Regions from separate parts of the Propionispora hippei DSM 15287 genome, predicted to be linked through region 2. Evidence: riboswitches for the same ligand, from Rfam matches in the RefSeq annotation. Region 2 holds a riboswitch; the other holds the start of a gene.

Region 1 (8,035 bases), on a different contig from region 2:
CCGCACGGACAACCAAATGCAGCAGGGTAGCGCCGAAGGCCAGCACAACGGCCAGCCTCGCCCGGTCTTGCCAAATACCGGACCGTTTCTTACCAACCTTCTCCATCAGCCATAACCCCAAAAATATTGATATGGCAAAGAAAATAAGATTAAACAGATATTCCAGCTCAAGCTGCAACATGCTACTTACTCCTCCAATCCACTCCACAGCCTCCGTCAGCCACCATAACAAAGTCTCGCCTAGCATCATTTCACTCCGAGACACGCACTTAACTGCAGGGTGTTATCGCCGATTCCGGCACGGGCAAAACCTCCATGCCGCCGCAAAGCTCATTCACTTGAACAAAGCTTTGACAACGAGGCTCATAGCTAACACTACGCAATAACGGAAAAACTTTATCCCCTCTGCAATTGCCTCCTTCCCGGCCCAGGACCAGTAATAAGCTTACCGGCCCTGGCCATAGTAATAGTAAAGTAGGAGTTATTACCGCATTACTTTCACTGCGGGGTTATGGCGAACTCCATCGCCGTCCTCTGGCTAGACTACTAAAAAAACCAAATTGGAGTTACTCCTGAGCGAACCGATTGGGCTACAAAGCTGGTCTGATCTTTCAACAAGCTACCTATTTTCTGAGCACTTTTCCTGCCTCCCAGGGACAAGACTTATTGTCACTATCAAGCGCAAGGCAAAAAAATAGACTCCTACCACTTAAGTGGTAGGAGTCATTAGCGTCTGCAAAAAGGGTGAGGCGAACTCCATCGCCGCTGTTAATTGAATTATGGACCTATTATACCAGGCTGCCTGGACCATCGTCAATATAAACCTGCCGCAGGTATACGAACGATGACGGGTACGCAGCAACTACCCTCTTTAAATTTAGTTGGCTTCAGCCTTCTTCATAATGCCTGCCGCTTTAACACGCTCCGGGTTTCCCGGCATAAACGGCTGCAAAAGAAAGCTATAGATAGCTCCGGCCAGAATACCGCCAATCACGGGAGCAATCAACGGCACCCACCAATAACCCTGGATACCGGGAAACGCGTTTTGTCCCCAGCCCATTAACCAGCAAAACAGTCTCGGTCCCAAATCACGGGCAGGATTAATAGCCCAGGCTTCTAACTGCCCGCCAAAACCACCGACTAATGCCACCAGCAGGCCAACCATCAGGGGAGCTGTGTTGGCACCGGGACTGTTTGTATTCCATTTGTCCGAAATAGCAAGTATGCCTATTACCAGGGCTGCCGTTAATATAATTTGGTCAATAAACGCATGGCCTGTTGTAATTCCTGCATTGGGACTGGTAAAAAAGACACCTGCCGTGGTAAGTCCCTGCGCCGCATCACGGGTAGTATTGTGCACAATATTATACGCATCAATAACGGGAGAATACAACTGATAGGTAATTGCCGCGCCGATAAACGCCCCAATCACCTGGGCAATAATAAAACCAAATACTTTTTTCCAGGGGAACCCGCCATATATGGCAAAGGCAATAGTCACCGCCGGATTTAAATGCGCGCCCGATATGGCTCCGACAAGATAAACGGCAAAGGTTACGGCTAATCCCCATAAGACACATATACCCCAATAGTCCCCACTAAACGATCCGTACAAAATCGCCATGGCAGCGACCCCGGTACCGCCCATGATCAAAAAAGCAGTCCCTATCACTTCAGCTAAATATTCTCCCCAAACAGAATCACGCATGCTGTCTCCTCCTTCTATTGATTAAAAATATGATTTCTTACTATCACCCACTAATCCATGTAAAACCAGCTAAAGCACCACCCCCTCAGTCTGTTGCCTCTTACGGTTCACGGTTCCCTTTCCCCAGATTATCATCCCCTTTCTATAAAGCACTGCCCTTCGCTCCGCCGCCATTCCCTTGCGACTTCACCGTCGCCGGCAATAAAAACAGACGGTACACGCTTTTTTTAAGACAAAAAGATAGACCCCTACCGCATATGGTAGGAGTCATTATTCCTGATCGGATTTATGGCGAACTCCATCGCCTCTTCTTATATTTAAATGCTCTAGCTTGACCGCTGCAAGGCTCCCCTCTCCCTATATGGATTCTGTAACGTACAATAAATAGACGGTACACGCTTTTTAAGACAAAAAAACAGACTCCTACCGCATATGGTAGGAGTCATTATCCTCGGTTGGATTTATGGCGAACTCCATCGCCTTTTCCTATACCTATTATATATTCATTGTACAATAGTCAAACAATTCAGTCAATGCTCTATTGAACCTGCTTTATTAAACCTGTAACCCGAATACGGGAGCACATCTTGCTAATATAACTCCTCCACTGCCATACGAACCGCCCAGTCACCGCTTTCCCATAGTTCGGCCAGGCGCAGCAGCACTTTTTCCCGTCCAGCGCCGGAGTCTCTCGCCAGACAGATGGAGCAGGCGGTCAAGGCAACCTGGATATCAGCATCCAGCACCAGTTCCCACACCGTTTGGGGTACTGCCTGGCGCGGGTATAGCTCATCAAACAGATTCAGCGCACTGCGCCGGAGCCGAAGGCTGGATTCGAGTTCCACATCCGCCAAAGGCACTGTCCGAACGGCCAAAGACAGCAAACAGGAACAAGCGGCCGGCCCCAGCTTGCGAAAAGCCGTTTCCGCCGCCGACCGGCAAAAGTCCTCAGCCAGGGCGGCAGCCAAAACAGGCAGGGCGTCCATTCGGCGGTACTCACCCAAAGCATCCACAATACCCGGCAGCAGCTTGTGTTTTGCCACCGCCAACAATAGCAAAAAGGTCGCATCGTCCGGCCAGCGAGTCAACGCACGGGCAACAAAACTCAACACGGCATCCTCACCGGCCTGTTCCACAGGATCAGCGAAACTTCGCGGAGCGGTTAAAAATTCAAGCAGTACTGCTTTGGCCCCCAGCTTGACCAAAGCCTCTACAGCCTGACAGCGCGGTTGAAATAGGCCGCAGGGCTCACGGCTGAACAAAAATTCACGGAGCGGCCCCACAGCCGCTTGTCCACAGTCGATCAGCTCGGCTATCGCCTCGTCCCCTTCGCGCAAGGCCCGCAATTTGCCAAGGGCAGCTTGGATACGTGGTCCGCTCATAGGATTCCGTCCTCCGGCCAGGGAATACACACATACCGTTCACCGACAAGATGGATGACCGCCTGCCGGTAAGCCTCCTCCTCATCACGGTTCTGCAGCTCCCGGCGGACCGCTTCATGCTTCAGGGCATAGCTGCGCATATCTTCCGCCGCCTCTTCAAACCGCTGCGCCCCATGATCAATCAGAAACCGCTGATCGTCTGCGGCAACAGCCGCCACCAGTAAACTAAGATGGCGAAGACAAACGCCCTGGGAACGTCGATACCAGCGCCGCCCGGCAGCTTCGCCAAGCCAGACGGCAAGCTGCCCGATATAATCCGCCTCGGCTTGGCGGAGCAGCCGGCAGACCCGGCAATTCCGGGAATCGTGCACCAGTTGCCGCAGCTTCTCCTCCCTGGCTGGCCCGTCGCTGATCCGATGCAAACGGCGGGCGGCCTCTTCAGCCAGCCGCGCATAACCGACGGAAGCGCCGTGGGACGAAGCTAAGGCGAGCAGCTGCCAGGTATGGAGCGGGCAAAAGCCCAGTTCCGCGGCAAAACCGGCCTGGTCCTGTTCCTGCATGGTGATCTGGTACTGCCAGCGGCGGAAGAATTCCCGCCCATAGTTCTCCAAATGCCGGCACACCGGGCAGCCCTTGCCCCCCAACTCGGGCAAGCGCTTTGCCGGGGCGGGTGCCGGCACGGCGAAGGCCGCCGGATTTACTGCCTCGGCGGATAACGGTATCCCTGGCAGAAAGTCGCCGGCTAACAACGCTGCCGGCTGATTTTCCTGCATCCGTTTAGCCAAAGCCGCCAGTTTTGCCTGCACAGCCATGACCAGCGCCACAGCAGAGCTATCGCGCCGGGCCGTACCGGCTGGCTTTTCTCTGGCCTGTCCACTATCCCCCGGTCCGGCGGCTTCCTGGCAGAAATCCTGCTCCATCGCCGCATCCCCTATTTGCAGCGCCTTATGCAGCACCGCCGCCAGGAAGGCCTGCGACTTTTCCTCCGCCAGAAAAGCAGCCAGGGTTTCTTCCAGCGCTTTCATACCGCTTTGTTCATAGCCGGCCAGGTCACCGGTCAGCCGGGCAGCAAGTCCCTGCCGGGCGGAAACGGGAAAGACCCTTATCGCAGCGCCCCCGGTTTGTTGCCGGATGGTATCGGTCACAAACGTTAGTACCGCCTCCTGTTCGGCAGGACTCACCAGATCCAGCTTATTCACAACAAAGAAAATCCGGTTCACATATTCCCGGATCTCCCGGAGAAAGGCCAGCTCCAGACTGGTCAGCGGCGTATCCACGCTAATGACAAACAATACGGCGTCACATTCGGGTAAGAAGCCGTAGGTGGTTGCCGTATTGGCCGCAACGACCGAGCCGACACCCGGTGTGTCAACAAATTCAACGCCGCGCCGCAAAAAGGGAACAGACAATTCGACCGTGGCGGTCTTTACCTTTTTTTGATTGGACGGATTACCCTTTTCGGTAACATAGTCGGCCAGCGCCGCAACAGGCAGTTCATCGGGGAACAGCGAATTTTCCCGGCGAACCACCAACCGTTCCGTAGCGCCGTACTTAAGCACCGTTATCGCCGAGGTAAGAGGCAGCACACCGGTAGGCAGCAGTTCGCGCCCAATGATCGCATTCATCAGCGAGCTCTTGCCCCGTTTGAACTGGCCGACTACGGCCAGTATGAACCGGTCTTCCGCTAGCTTTACCAATAGCTCCCCGCACCGTCGCCCGCTTTCTTCCCGGCCCAGCGTTGTCAGAGCTTCGCGCTGCAGCCGTAGCTGCTCGGCCAGGAACAATTTCGCCTGCGTATAGCCCCGCAGCTTGGCCAAATCGGGATTAACCGGCGCGGCATCTTCCGGGTCAGCCGGCCGCGCTGCGGCAACATAGGCACCATCCTTTTTGTTCATACGCCCGTACCCCCTAACCGGTAGTTTCTAAAACATCAGCTGTTACACCAAATATTCCGGTATATAAGTCTTCCCCAAAACTGGTGGGCTGCGGTTCGCCCTCCACTATTTTAAAGCTCCGTTCTCCGCTATTTTGCCGCTCGGCCTGCAGGAAAATCGCGTTATCCAGCTTTTTCTCATAAAAACCATGGGCCAACGCATATTGATGGGTAACAAAAAACACCTGAATGTGCTTTTCCAGTAAGGCGGACACGATCTGTCTGGCAATTTCCGAGCCTTCGCGTTCGTTTGTCGCGGCAAAGGATTCATTGAACAGGATCAGGGACTGGGGCCTGATATTGTCTACCATACCGCTCATCCGGCTAAGCTCTTCATCCAGTTTGCCGCTGGTCATCGCCGTGTCTTCTTCCCGCTTATAGTGCGTGAACAGACCGCTGCACACGCGGGCACAGAAAGCTTCTGCCGGTACAAACATCCCGCACTGCATAAGCAGTTGAGCCAGGCCGATACTGCGTAAAAAGGTCGACTTGCCCCCCTGGTTGGCGCCGGTGATCATCACCAGGTTTTTCTGATCGGCCTGCGCGTCATTGCCTACCACCCGCTGCGCCAGGAGCAAGGTCAGGCAAATGTCATACAGCCCCTTAAAGGAAAGGCAACGCTCCTGGCTGGCTACGGGAACGGGAAAAGTAACCGGCTCCTCCTTGGCGGCAAGTTTCTCCCGCAAATTCAAGCAACCGACATAAAAAGCCAGTTCCGTCCGCAGCATGGCAAAAAAACTGTTGATATGCTCCACAGACTGGGCCAGGGCATTGGCAACCAGGTTAATCCCCCGGTCCTTTAACTCTCCCAGCGCCCTGGCACCGGCTTCATCCCGCTCATGGATATGGATCGTATAGGCCGGCGGCTGCTGAGCAAAGAGCCGCTCCAGCCAGCTTTGCTTTTTATCCTGGACCTTATGCAGGGTGTAGCCGGTCCCCTCGTTGCCCTTGCCCAGCGCAGCGCTGACCAGCACGCCGCTACGGAACTGGAGGTGCCGCAAATGCTCCTGTACCAGGGCAAAATAGTCATCAGCAAGCTCTTGCCGAAGCATGGCAAAAAGCACCCGAAAGCCCTCCGATTCAAAGTTACCGGCATATTCATCAGCCAGCTGCTTAAGTTGTTTCAGCCAGGCCAGAAACAGTTGCAGGGCTTCCCGTGCGCTATACAGAATGCCTGCCGGATAGCGGCCGAAAATGCTGAAATAGAGCTTTTTCTTTTTTTCCTCCATGGCCTCTGTGACAATAAGGTACATCTTTCTGACCACAGCAGGATTGTTCAGACAATCCTTAAGAATAGCCTGGCGATAAAGAATAGTGTCTATATCCTCCGTCCCGCACAACAGGCTTTTCCTGGCCACATCAAAGAGAAATTGATCACCGGAAGCCATGGCCTGAAACAACGTAGTCAATTCCAGATCCTGCACCAGGTCGTCAGCATTGGCCGGCAGGGCCTGTTGCAAATTAAAGTCACGGTCCCTATACATAAGAAAAGCTTTCATGATGGTATGCGCTCCTTTAGCAAGCGATAGGTAAGCCGGTACTTTTCGGCAATAGATATAGCATAGGCCAGGCCGTCGGCAGGCCTTCGCACAATCCGGTACGTTCGCCTGGCCGGATCGTCGGGCACTACGGTACTCACCATACTCACGGTTTGCTCGCTTAACGCGGCCAATTCATCGATGAAGGTTACACAAACACACAACAAATCCAGTTCCATGATTCGCTGCATAATCTTCCTGCCCAACAGCACGGCGTCGTTCAACGTGGTGGAGGTAAAGATTTCATTCATAATAATGATGCTGTTTGCCGTAGCCCGGTCAAGAATATCATGAATTCTTACCAAATCATCCTGCAGTTTGCTGCGCAGATTGTTGATGTCTTCTTCTTTTTCAAAATGCGTAAACAACCTGTCGCACAAAAAGAGTTTTGCTTGCCGCCCCGGAACAGGACAGCCCAACCCAGCCAGATAATGCAGTTGGCCAAACGTACGGGCAAAGGTTGTCTTGCCGCCTTGGTTCGGACCGGTTACCACAATAATCCGTTCACGGCCCTGTAAGTGAAAATCATTACACACAACGGCTGCCTTCCGGCCAACCAGTTGAGCGGCCAGAGCCAGATCAAACCCGTCGTAATTGTAAATTTCCTTACAGGTAGCGGAAAGCTGTGGATAGCAAAACCGCAGGCCCGCCTGCTTTAGCTGATCAGTATGTTCCAGGTAAGCCATATAAAATTGTACTTCCCGGTCAAACATAACCAATGTCTCATCGGGAAATCGGCTATATTTTTCGCAAAAAGCGTCGAGCCTGGCAAAGCTGTCGGGATTCAATTGGGCTACGCAATCCAATATTTGCGCTTCAATATGGTTCATGCCCACCCCGCTGGCAAACTTCGCTTTATAATCCTGTACCGCTCCCTGCTTAAACTTGGCAAAGGTTTCTTCCACATCAACACTGTAATCCGCCTCTGCTTCATAGTGGCGAACTTTGATGGCACCATCCTTGATGAGCAGGCAATATCTTATGGCAGTTAATTCGGCCTTAAGCTCCCGGGTCTCCGTTACAAGCGCCCTAAACTCTTCGGCGCGGGCATAGGCCGCAACATATTCGCGAAAAGCTAAAAAGCCGCGGGAGCGTAACCCGGCAGCGTTCAAGTCCTCTGCCAAACGGGTAACGGCTGCGCAATACCGGTCTACTGCCTCGAGAAACCAACCCGCTTTATGGTAATGATAATAGAGCTTTTCGACGGAGCCAAGATACCCGCGGATAGCCCGCATATTGTCCGCGAACGAACGGATAGCGGCCAATAGAGTTTGATTGCCAAGCTCCTGCATGACTTCCTGGCGATACCGGACGGCTTCCTCATCAGGCAGAGCAATATAAAAAAACGGTTTTAAATCATATTCCTGCTTGCCGGCCGTGATGGCCTCCACAATCTGGTCCAGATTCAAATCCCGGAAAAAAGCCGGTTCTTCCCTGATTTCCCTTCGCAAATGCCCGGCATGTTCCGCAAACA
Region 2 (8,219 bases):
CTGGCCGGTGGCAGCAGGGCATCGGCTTCGGTGCCTTCGGGCGCGTCTACCGGTGAGAATGAGGCACTGGAACTGCGGGACGGGGATAAGACGCGTTATGGCGGTAAGGGGGTTTTGCAGGCTGTGGCCAATGTCAACAATCGCATAGCCCCGAAACTGATCGGGCAGGATGCCGGCGATCAGGCGGCGATTGATCAGCTCCTGCTGGAGCTGGATGGTACACCGACTAAGGCCAATTTAGGCGCCAACGCCATTCTGGGCGTTTCCATGGCGGCTGCCCGGGCCGCAGCGATAGAACGGGGCTTGCCACTCTATGCCTATCTGGGCGGCAGCGAGGCGGTGCGGCTGCCGGTGCCGATGATGAATATTTTAAACGGCGGCAAGCATGCCGACAACAGTGTGGATTTTCAGGAGTTTATGGTTATGCCGGTCGGCGCGCCTACCTTTGCCAAAGCCCTGCAATATGGTGTGGAAACCTTTCACGCGCTCAAAAAGCTTTTGGGACAACAGGGTTATGCCACCAGCGTGGGTGATGAGGGCGGCTTTGCACCTAACCTGAAGAGCAATGAGGAGGCCTGCGAGTTGATTATCGAGGCCATCCGGTCAGCCGGCTATGTGCCGGGTGTGGATATTGCTCTGGCACTTGACCCGGCAGCCAGTTCGTTTTATGAAAATGGTCAGTATCATTTAACAAAATCAGGGCAGGGAGTAAAGAGCAGCAGTGAAATGACGGCGCTGTACAAGGAATGGGCCAAGAAATATTACCTGGTTTCTCTGGAAGACGGATTAGCGGAAAATGACTGGGACGGCTTCCGGGAGCATACGGCAGCCCTCGGTCAGGCGTTGCAGATTGTAGGCGACGATATTTTTGTCACCAATACCAAATTCATTGCCCGCGGCATTAAGGAGAAGACCACCAATGCGGTGCTTATTAAGCTAAATCAGATCGGTACGGTGAGCGAGACGGTGGAGGCCATAAAAATGTGCCGCCAGGCCGACTGGAATTATGTTGTTTCCCACCGTTCCGGCGAGACCGAAGATGCGTTCCTGGCCGATTTTGCCGTGGCCATGGGCGGCGGCCAGATCAAGACCGGTTCGGCTTGCCGCAGCGAACGCATTGCCAAATATAACCGCCTGTTGGAGATTGAGGCCGAGCTGGGCGGAAAAGCTGTCTTCGGCAATCCTTTTGCCGCCCAATGACAGGCTGGCCGGTTGGGTTTTCAGGCAGTACGGCGTAAAAACCGGCGATGGAGTTCGCCATAACCCCGCAGTGAACGCGGTAATAACTCCTACCTTCCCTAGGGTGTGTTGGCAAATGGTTCGGAGTGCTTTGAAGCGTGCTTTTTTGACATCCATCGTTAAAATTTTTAGAAGTAAGGGCCATTCTTCTTGCGAAGATTGTCTTTTCACAAAAATTATTCGACATGGAACATTCCGCTAATTTAAAACACACCCCGGGAGTATTAGTCAAGGACTAACAAGGAGGTAGCTGTCAATGGAACAGAACTTTGCTATTGCCGCGCAGTGGGTGCTGCTGGCCCTTATTGCCACCGTCCTGTCTATCCGGCTGGGCATTTCGGTGGCGCTGATGGAGATTGCCGTGGGTGTGATTGGCGGCAACGCCGTGCATTTGGAGATTACACCGTGGGTTACATTTTTAGCCGGCTTTGGTGCTGTGGTATTAACCTTTCTCGCCGGGGCTGAGATTGATCCCGACAGCCTCAAAGGCAACCTGAAAGAAAGTCTGGTGATTGGCTTTTTGTCGTTTCTGCTGCCCTTTCTGGGCGGTATGTGGTTTGCCGAGTATGTGTTCGGCTGGGATGGTAATGCCGCTAAAATTGCCGGCATTGCGCTGTCAACCACCTCGGTGGCCGTCGTATATGCCGTCATGGTAGAAAGCGGGCTGTCGGCCAGTCGACTAGGGCAAGGCATTCTGGCGGCCTGCTTTGTCACTGATTTGGGGACGGTGCTGGCCTTAGGACTGCTCTTTACCGGATTTTCGCTAAAGGTTGTCTGGTTTACGGCGGTTATGATTGTAGCCGTAGTGGTTATTACCCCGCTGTCTGCCAGGGTATTCAAATGGTATGGCGGACGAGTCAGCGAGCCGGAAATCAAGTTTATTTTTCTGGTACTCTTGGCTTTGGCCTACCTGGCGGTGATCAGCGGCAGCGAAGCGGTACTGCCGGCCTATATTATCGGCATGGCCATGGCCCGCTTTTTCAAGCATTACAAGCCAACGTTGACGAAGATGCGGGCTATTGTGTTTGCCGTTTTTACGCCGTTTTATTTCATTAAAGCGGGAGTACTGGTATCGGTGGGCGCTTTGTATACGATGTCCGGGACCATCCTGGTTTTCCTGCTGATCAAGATGGCGACTAAATTTATCGGCGTACTGCCGGCGACTAACTGGTTTCACTATACACCGCGCACCGGTATTTACACTACCTTGCTAATGAGCACCGGCCTGACCTTTGGCACCATTTCGTCCCTGTACGGACTAACTAACCATTATATTAATGAGGGACAGTACAGTGTACTGGTGGCAACCGTCATTTTGAGTGCTGTGGTGCCGACGATGATCGCCCAAAAGTGGTTTTTCCCGACAGATGAGACCAGCGAATCGCCGGCAGTGATAAAAAACATGGTTATCAGGGAGAGGGAGGCCGATTGACATGGATCTGAAAAAAATAGTTGTGGCCTATGACGGCTCAGCCGGCAGCCACAAGGCGTTAGTCTGGGCGGTAGGCCTGGCTGCCAGGTTTGAGGGGGCGACGATGGTCGTAGTCAGCGTGGTTAAGCCCCCTGAATTTAGCTCCAGCATTGACGAAGTGGATGAATGGTACGCCGATGGGGAGAAACAGTACCGGCCGCTGCTGGAGCAGGCTGTGGTTTATGGTGAGGAACAGGGGATTTTTCTACAGACGGAAATCCTAAAGGGCCATCCGGCAGAGAGCCTGATGCGCTACGCTGTTGATCGCAGGGCCGATTTGATTGTCATGGGTACCCGGGGCATGGGCGGATTTAAAAGTCTGATTATCGGCAGTGTGGTGCAAAAGGTGGTTACCTATGCTAAAGTGCCGGTTGTTGTGGTAAAATAAAGATAGCATATCAAAAAATGTTAACGAAGTATGGTACAAAAAGCGCTGTTAGGGTTGTTTCGGATAATTAAGCACTCTCTGAGGCTAATGAAAAAATTACAAAAATACGGCCCGGTAGCTGGCTGGCCCGGGCCGTATTGGCTGCCGTGGTGGCAGCCGGCGACCAGGCTGCAAAGGATCATACACGCTGCTATACCGGTTTAGGTGGTTGTAGGCAGCAGGGCTATAAAAAGTTGATTGGTATCAAGTTGAAGGAGGAGTCTTTGTGCCCAAAATTGCGAGTCAGGCCAAACGATTACGGATTTATATCGGGGAAAGCGATCACTGGAAACGGCGTTCTTTGTATCAAGCCATTGTGGAGAAGGCTAAGGAACTGGACATGGCAGGAGCGACGGTGTTCCGCGGCATCGTGGGTTATGGGGCCAACAGCCGGATTCATACGGCCAGTATTGTGGATTTATCCAGTGATTTACCCATTTTAGTGGAGATTATCGACAGCGAGGATTATGTTGCCAAGCTATTACCTTTTCTGGATGATATGCTGGAGGAGGGAATGGTTACGATTGACGATATAGAAGTTATCAAATACGGTCATAAGCCGCCAAAACGATAACAGAGTAATGGTTGAAGCAAGAGAGGTGAAAGTATATGTTGGGAATTGTTTTAGTAGCGGTCGGCGGTGGCATTGGTTCAGTCATCCGGTATTTAGTGTCCAACTGGATGGCGGAGCGATTTGGCCCGGAGTTTCCCTTTGGGACGTTGCTTGTCAATGTGGTAGGGTGCTTTATTATCGGTTTGTTTTTGACAATGGCCACCGAGCGGTTAAGCATCAGCCCCTACTGGCGACTGCTTGTCGCCGTTGGTTTAATAGGCGGTTTGACTACGTTTTCATCCTTTAGTTATGAAACGCTGCGATTGCTGCAAACTGCCGATGTCTTGCGGGCTTTTTATAATGTAGGACTTAATTTGGGAATCGGCTTTTTTGCTACCTGGCTGGGGATTGGTATTGCCAGACTGTTTTAAGGAAAGAATTATTTCCTGGGAAAAGATGGGGAATGTGAACCATCTAGCCCAGGTTTATTCTTTTTCCGGATAATCAGGGATCTTTCGCCGGAGATAGGTTTTTAACTAATAGGCAGAACGGCGAAGATTGTCAATACCGGAGAGGAACAGGACGCGGGTATAGCGAAGTACTGTCCAGATAAACCACCAGAAGGAATGGGGTGATGCTGTATGGAGGATAAAACGAAAAACACGATTGCCGCCTATAACGAAAATTATCAGCGGTTTGCTGAAAAATTCATGAACTATACTCCCTACGTTAGGCAGATTGGAAAATTTTCCGACTATCTAAAAGACGGAGCTTGTATTTTGGATATTGGCTGTGGTCCGGGGAATGTGGCCAGGCAGCTCTGTGCGGCGAAACGGCTGGAGATTACAGGCATTGATCTCTCGGAAAAAATGCTGGAATTGGCCAGACAGCATGTTCCACAGGGAAAGTTTTATTTGCAGGATTCGCGAGAAGCAGTGTTCCCGGCAGCAGCTTTTGATGCGATTATTCTCTCGTTCAGCATTGTGCATCTGGAAACGGAAGCGGCTAAACGTCTCTTGGCTCGTGCTGCAGAATGGTTAAAGCCAGGCGGTTATCTATATGTAAGCTTTATGGAGGGTAAGCAGCCCGGTTTTGAAACCACCAGTTTTTCACAGGATGCGCTATATTTTAATTATTTTCAGGAAGCCGCTTTAAGAAGTCTCCTGGCTGAAAATCAGGTGGTTTGTATCCACAGCGAGAAACAGAAGTATCCTGAGCCTGATGGAAGTGTGACAACAGATGTCTTTTTATTTGGGCATAAGAAAGAACTTTAGTACCTTACAGGGCGCTAAAAAAGCGGCCTGTTCTTTTTATGGAACAGACCGCGGTTAATACTGGATATGAGGTTGGGCAAAGCAATCAATCGCCTGACAGGAACCGACACTATACGGCAGTTTTAGCCAGCCGGGTACTCATATGGATATTCATTTCTTTAAAGGCATGGATAAAGGCTTCCAGGGGAGTCAGCGTATAGGTGCCTGTGGAATAAATGGCTGTGTCGGCGACAGCGCCGGTCTTTGCGTCATAGATTGTCTGAGTCAGGGTGATATAATAGGTATTCTTTTCTTGCTTAACGCGGCTGGCACTGACTTCGGAGGCAATGACCCAGCGGCAGCCGGAGGCCGCTGCTGCCTGTTGCCAGGAATTCGGCATGTCCGCAGGTGTTACCTGGCGGGAGAAAGTGCGGCGGTATTCATCCTGCAAAGCTTCATTCATATACCAAAATTCGCTGGTTAGGTTCTCGGGCAAGCTGTTTTTCAGCGGCAAGATATAGGCACTATCCTGGCTGGACCCGGCAAAGGCTGGAAAAGCGGGAAGCGGCATGCCGGCTTCCATAGCCAGGCGACGTTTGTCATAATAATTTTTGATGGCCGAATCGATATAACCTGTTAACTGATGGGAATCGCTTACGAAAGCCGGGGCCGGCCATTTTATTTCCCGGCCAAACTGCTGATAGCCGCCAACCAGTGTTTGCAGCGCGCCGGTGACCGGATCGCCGGACTGGACGACGCGGGTTACCGGCAAGATCGGGGCGAACTTGCTGGCGAAAGCAGCATTTCCTACAGCGGGGGCGCCGAAGGTGATAACCGCCAGCTGGCCGGAAGTCATGCCGCTGCTGATTAGTCTTGCGCCGCCCAGGGTAGCAGCGGCACCGCCGAGGCTGTGTCCGGTCAGATAGAGTTTGCGGTCTTTGTTCGCCGCCAGCAGATCGAGCAGCGCCAGGCTGCCCTGGCGGGGGCCGCGCAGTGTGGCCGTCGGTCCGGCCTGCAGGAATTGGTAAAAACCCTTATGGACTTTAGGCTCGGTATCAGGTACATTCTTTTTAGCCGCGGCGGCGGAAATTTCTTCATCGGTAGTGCCGGTGAAATATACTTTATCTACTTTAAGGTCAAGTTTAACATCCTTTTCATTTTCCGTACCGACAATGGCGATAAAATAAAAGGGTGTATTCTTTTTCTGGGCAATCAGGTACCGAACGCCCGAGCGGCCCTGGGGCTGAACATAATGGTCAATTTGCCAGCCGTCCTGCTCCAGGTAGCGGGTGCTTAATTCGCCAAGACGGTCGCTATAGGCTGCTGCGCTTGTGGTGGCAGCCAGATAAATTTTATAAGCTTCTTCATAATCTTCCTGGGGTCCGGCCCAGGCGGCGGCCGAAGGATAGATTAGAAGGCAAAGAACAAGCAGCAGGCGCAAAAATGGCTTCATAGCCGCACCTCCTTCCGTAGAATCCGGACTGAACAGTCAGTTGTACTATTCAAATTATAGGAGCAGCTACAAGCGGCTGTCAAGGCGTACTGGATGGATATATTTTCCTATCCGGTCAGGAGAGGGTATTTTTTAATAGATAGCAGGTGTTTTCCATAAGGGTTAGTCCCTTGACTTGAGTGAATAGCAGGTTAGCTTGCAGTGATCTTTTTACCCTGCAAGCTAACCTGCTATTTTAAATGCTACAAGATACTAGCCTTTTTATCCAAAGATAATTATAATTATCAGTAAACAGACAAGGTTTGCCGGGAGCATAAAGCGAGAGGGTTTCCGGAAAAATATACGTAAGGGGAGCGAAAAGTACGTTGCCCAGAAGGAGGCAGCCGTGAAAAAGTTTTTTTTACTAAGTGGTACCGCACTTTTTATTGTAGGTCTTTTCCTGTTTCGTACAACGGCGGCGGAAGATCCGGTAGATACACAGGCGGTAACAACGGCTGGCCAAACGGTTGTGAAAAAAATGTACCGGCCGGATAAACCGGAGGCAACCGTGGAGTTTTCTCAGCAGGATCCGGCATCCTTAAAGCCTGTGCTGCGCTGGACCAAGGTGGAGTCAGCCGTGGCTTATGAACTTGAGTTGTTTCAGGAAAATCCGGGTGTGTATGATGATCCACGTTTCCGGCCGGCACCGTTTTTTTCAACTTCCCATATTTATGTTAATGGCTATAACGTCGATCTAAGCGACCAATTAGAACAAGATTATTTTTATTGGCGGGTCCATGGCCTGAATTTGGACGGACAGCGCGTCGGGGAAGATTCCGACGTGCAAAAGGTGTATGTGGACCGGGACAAGGACATTCAGCTAAAGCCGATTCCTACCTCGGTTTTTAATCAAACGGCGGGCAGTGTGTTGCTTTATCCGGTATATGCCTGGATTCCTGTAGCTGGGGCGGACAAGTATGAAGTAGAAATTCTCGATGATCTGCCGGAAAATCCTAATGATATAGAACCTTCGCAGCATCGCATCGACTCGGCCATTGCCGTGGGCTTTGACTATTATGATCCCACGCCCCGAGTCGGCAGAAAGCCTTTTTATTGGCGGGTACGGGCAATGGATCAGGAAGGCAATCCGGTGGGGGTCTATTCGGATGCCGGCAAATTTGGTGTTGCCGCCGGCGCCGCTTTTGATGTGGCCACTTACGGCGACAGTATTACCCATGGCGGCGGTGCGGTATCGTATTCACCGTCGGACTGGGAATACAGCTACCAGCACTATCTGAACTTTCCGGTGATTAATCTGGGTAAGAGTGGCGATACCAGCGCGACGATGGTGGAGCGCTTTGAACAGGATGTGCTGCCGTTCAAGCCCCGTTACCTGATCATTATGGGAGGCTCCAACAGTATGCGCGGCGGTTATGCAGCGGAGGATATTATTGAGGATTTGACTGCTTTAAAGAAAAAATGCCTGGCCAATGGGATACGGCCTGTTTTCTTGACGCTGCCGCCAATTAATCCGGATAATATTAAGCGTGCGTTTGACGAACCGACTGCGGAGGATTGGCAGCAAGAACGGCAGAAAATCAATGACTTCATCCGGATGCAAGACTACATTGATGTAGCTCAGGGCATGGAGTCGCCAGAGGGATTATTGCCGACCGAATTGGCGACAGACGGACTGCATTTGGATATTAAAGGAAAACAAATGATGGCTGCCGCTATCAACGCTAACTGGGGTCGCATTACCGGCACGGCCAGTTTAGGTAAATGAGCTTCCGGTTGGTTTATAGCGTAAATGTGATTATACCATCAAAGAAGGCGACTATTTG

What was found. Region 2 has a riboswitch for fluoride ahead of F3H20_RS18615 (cation:proton antiporter). Riboswitches for the same ligand answer to the same signal wherever they lie in the genome.
Region 1: it holds a riboswitch for fluoride, as region 2 does, so the genes downstream of both, F3H20_RS17630 (MIP/aquaporin family protein) here and F3H20_RS18615 (cation:proton antiporter) in region 2, are expected to answer to the same signal.

The regions. Positions count from the first base shown of each region.
Region 1 covers NZ_FQZD01000047.1:843-8,877, forward strand. The annotation lists gene F3H20_RS17625 (hypothetical protein) at 1-181, opposite strand, end outside; fluoride riboswitch at 469-538, opposite strand; fluoride riboswitch at 711-773, opposite strand; gene F3H20_RS17630 (MIP/aquaporin family protein) at 878-1,708, opposite strand; fluoride riboswitch at 1,963-2,023, opposite strand; fluoride riboswitch at 2,138-2,198, opposite strand; gene F3H20_RS17635 (hypothetical protein) at 2,299-3,090, opposite strand; gene F3H20_RS17640 (dynamin family protein) at 3,087-4,985, opposite strand; gene F3H20_RS17645 (MutS-related protein) at 4,999-6,522, opposite strand; gene F3H20_RS17650 (MutS-related protein) at 6,519-8,035, opposite strand, start outside.
Region 2 covers NZ_FQZD01000055.1:6,016-14,234, reverse strand. The annotation lists gene eno (phosphopyruvate hydratase) at 1-1,200, shown strand, start outside; fluoride riboswitch at 1,235-1,299, shown strand; gene F3H20_RS18615 (cation:proton antiporter) at 1,496-2,671, shown strand; gene F3H20_RS18610 (universal stress protein) at 2,673-3,098, shown strand; gene F3H20_RS18605 (DUF190 domain-containing protein) at 3,364-3,711, shown strand; gene crcB (fluoride efflux transporter CrcB) at 3,747-4,121, shown strand; gene F3H20_RS18595 (class I SAM-dependent methyltransferase) at 4,332-4,964, shown strand; gene F3H20_RS18590 (lipase family protein) at 5,074-6,396, opposite strand; gene F3H20_RS18585 (GDSL-type esterase/lipase family protein) at 6,782-8,161, shown strand.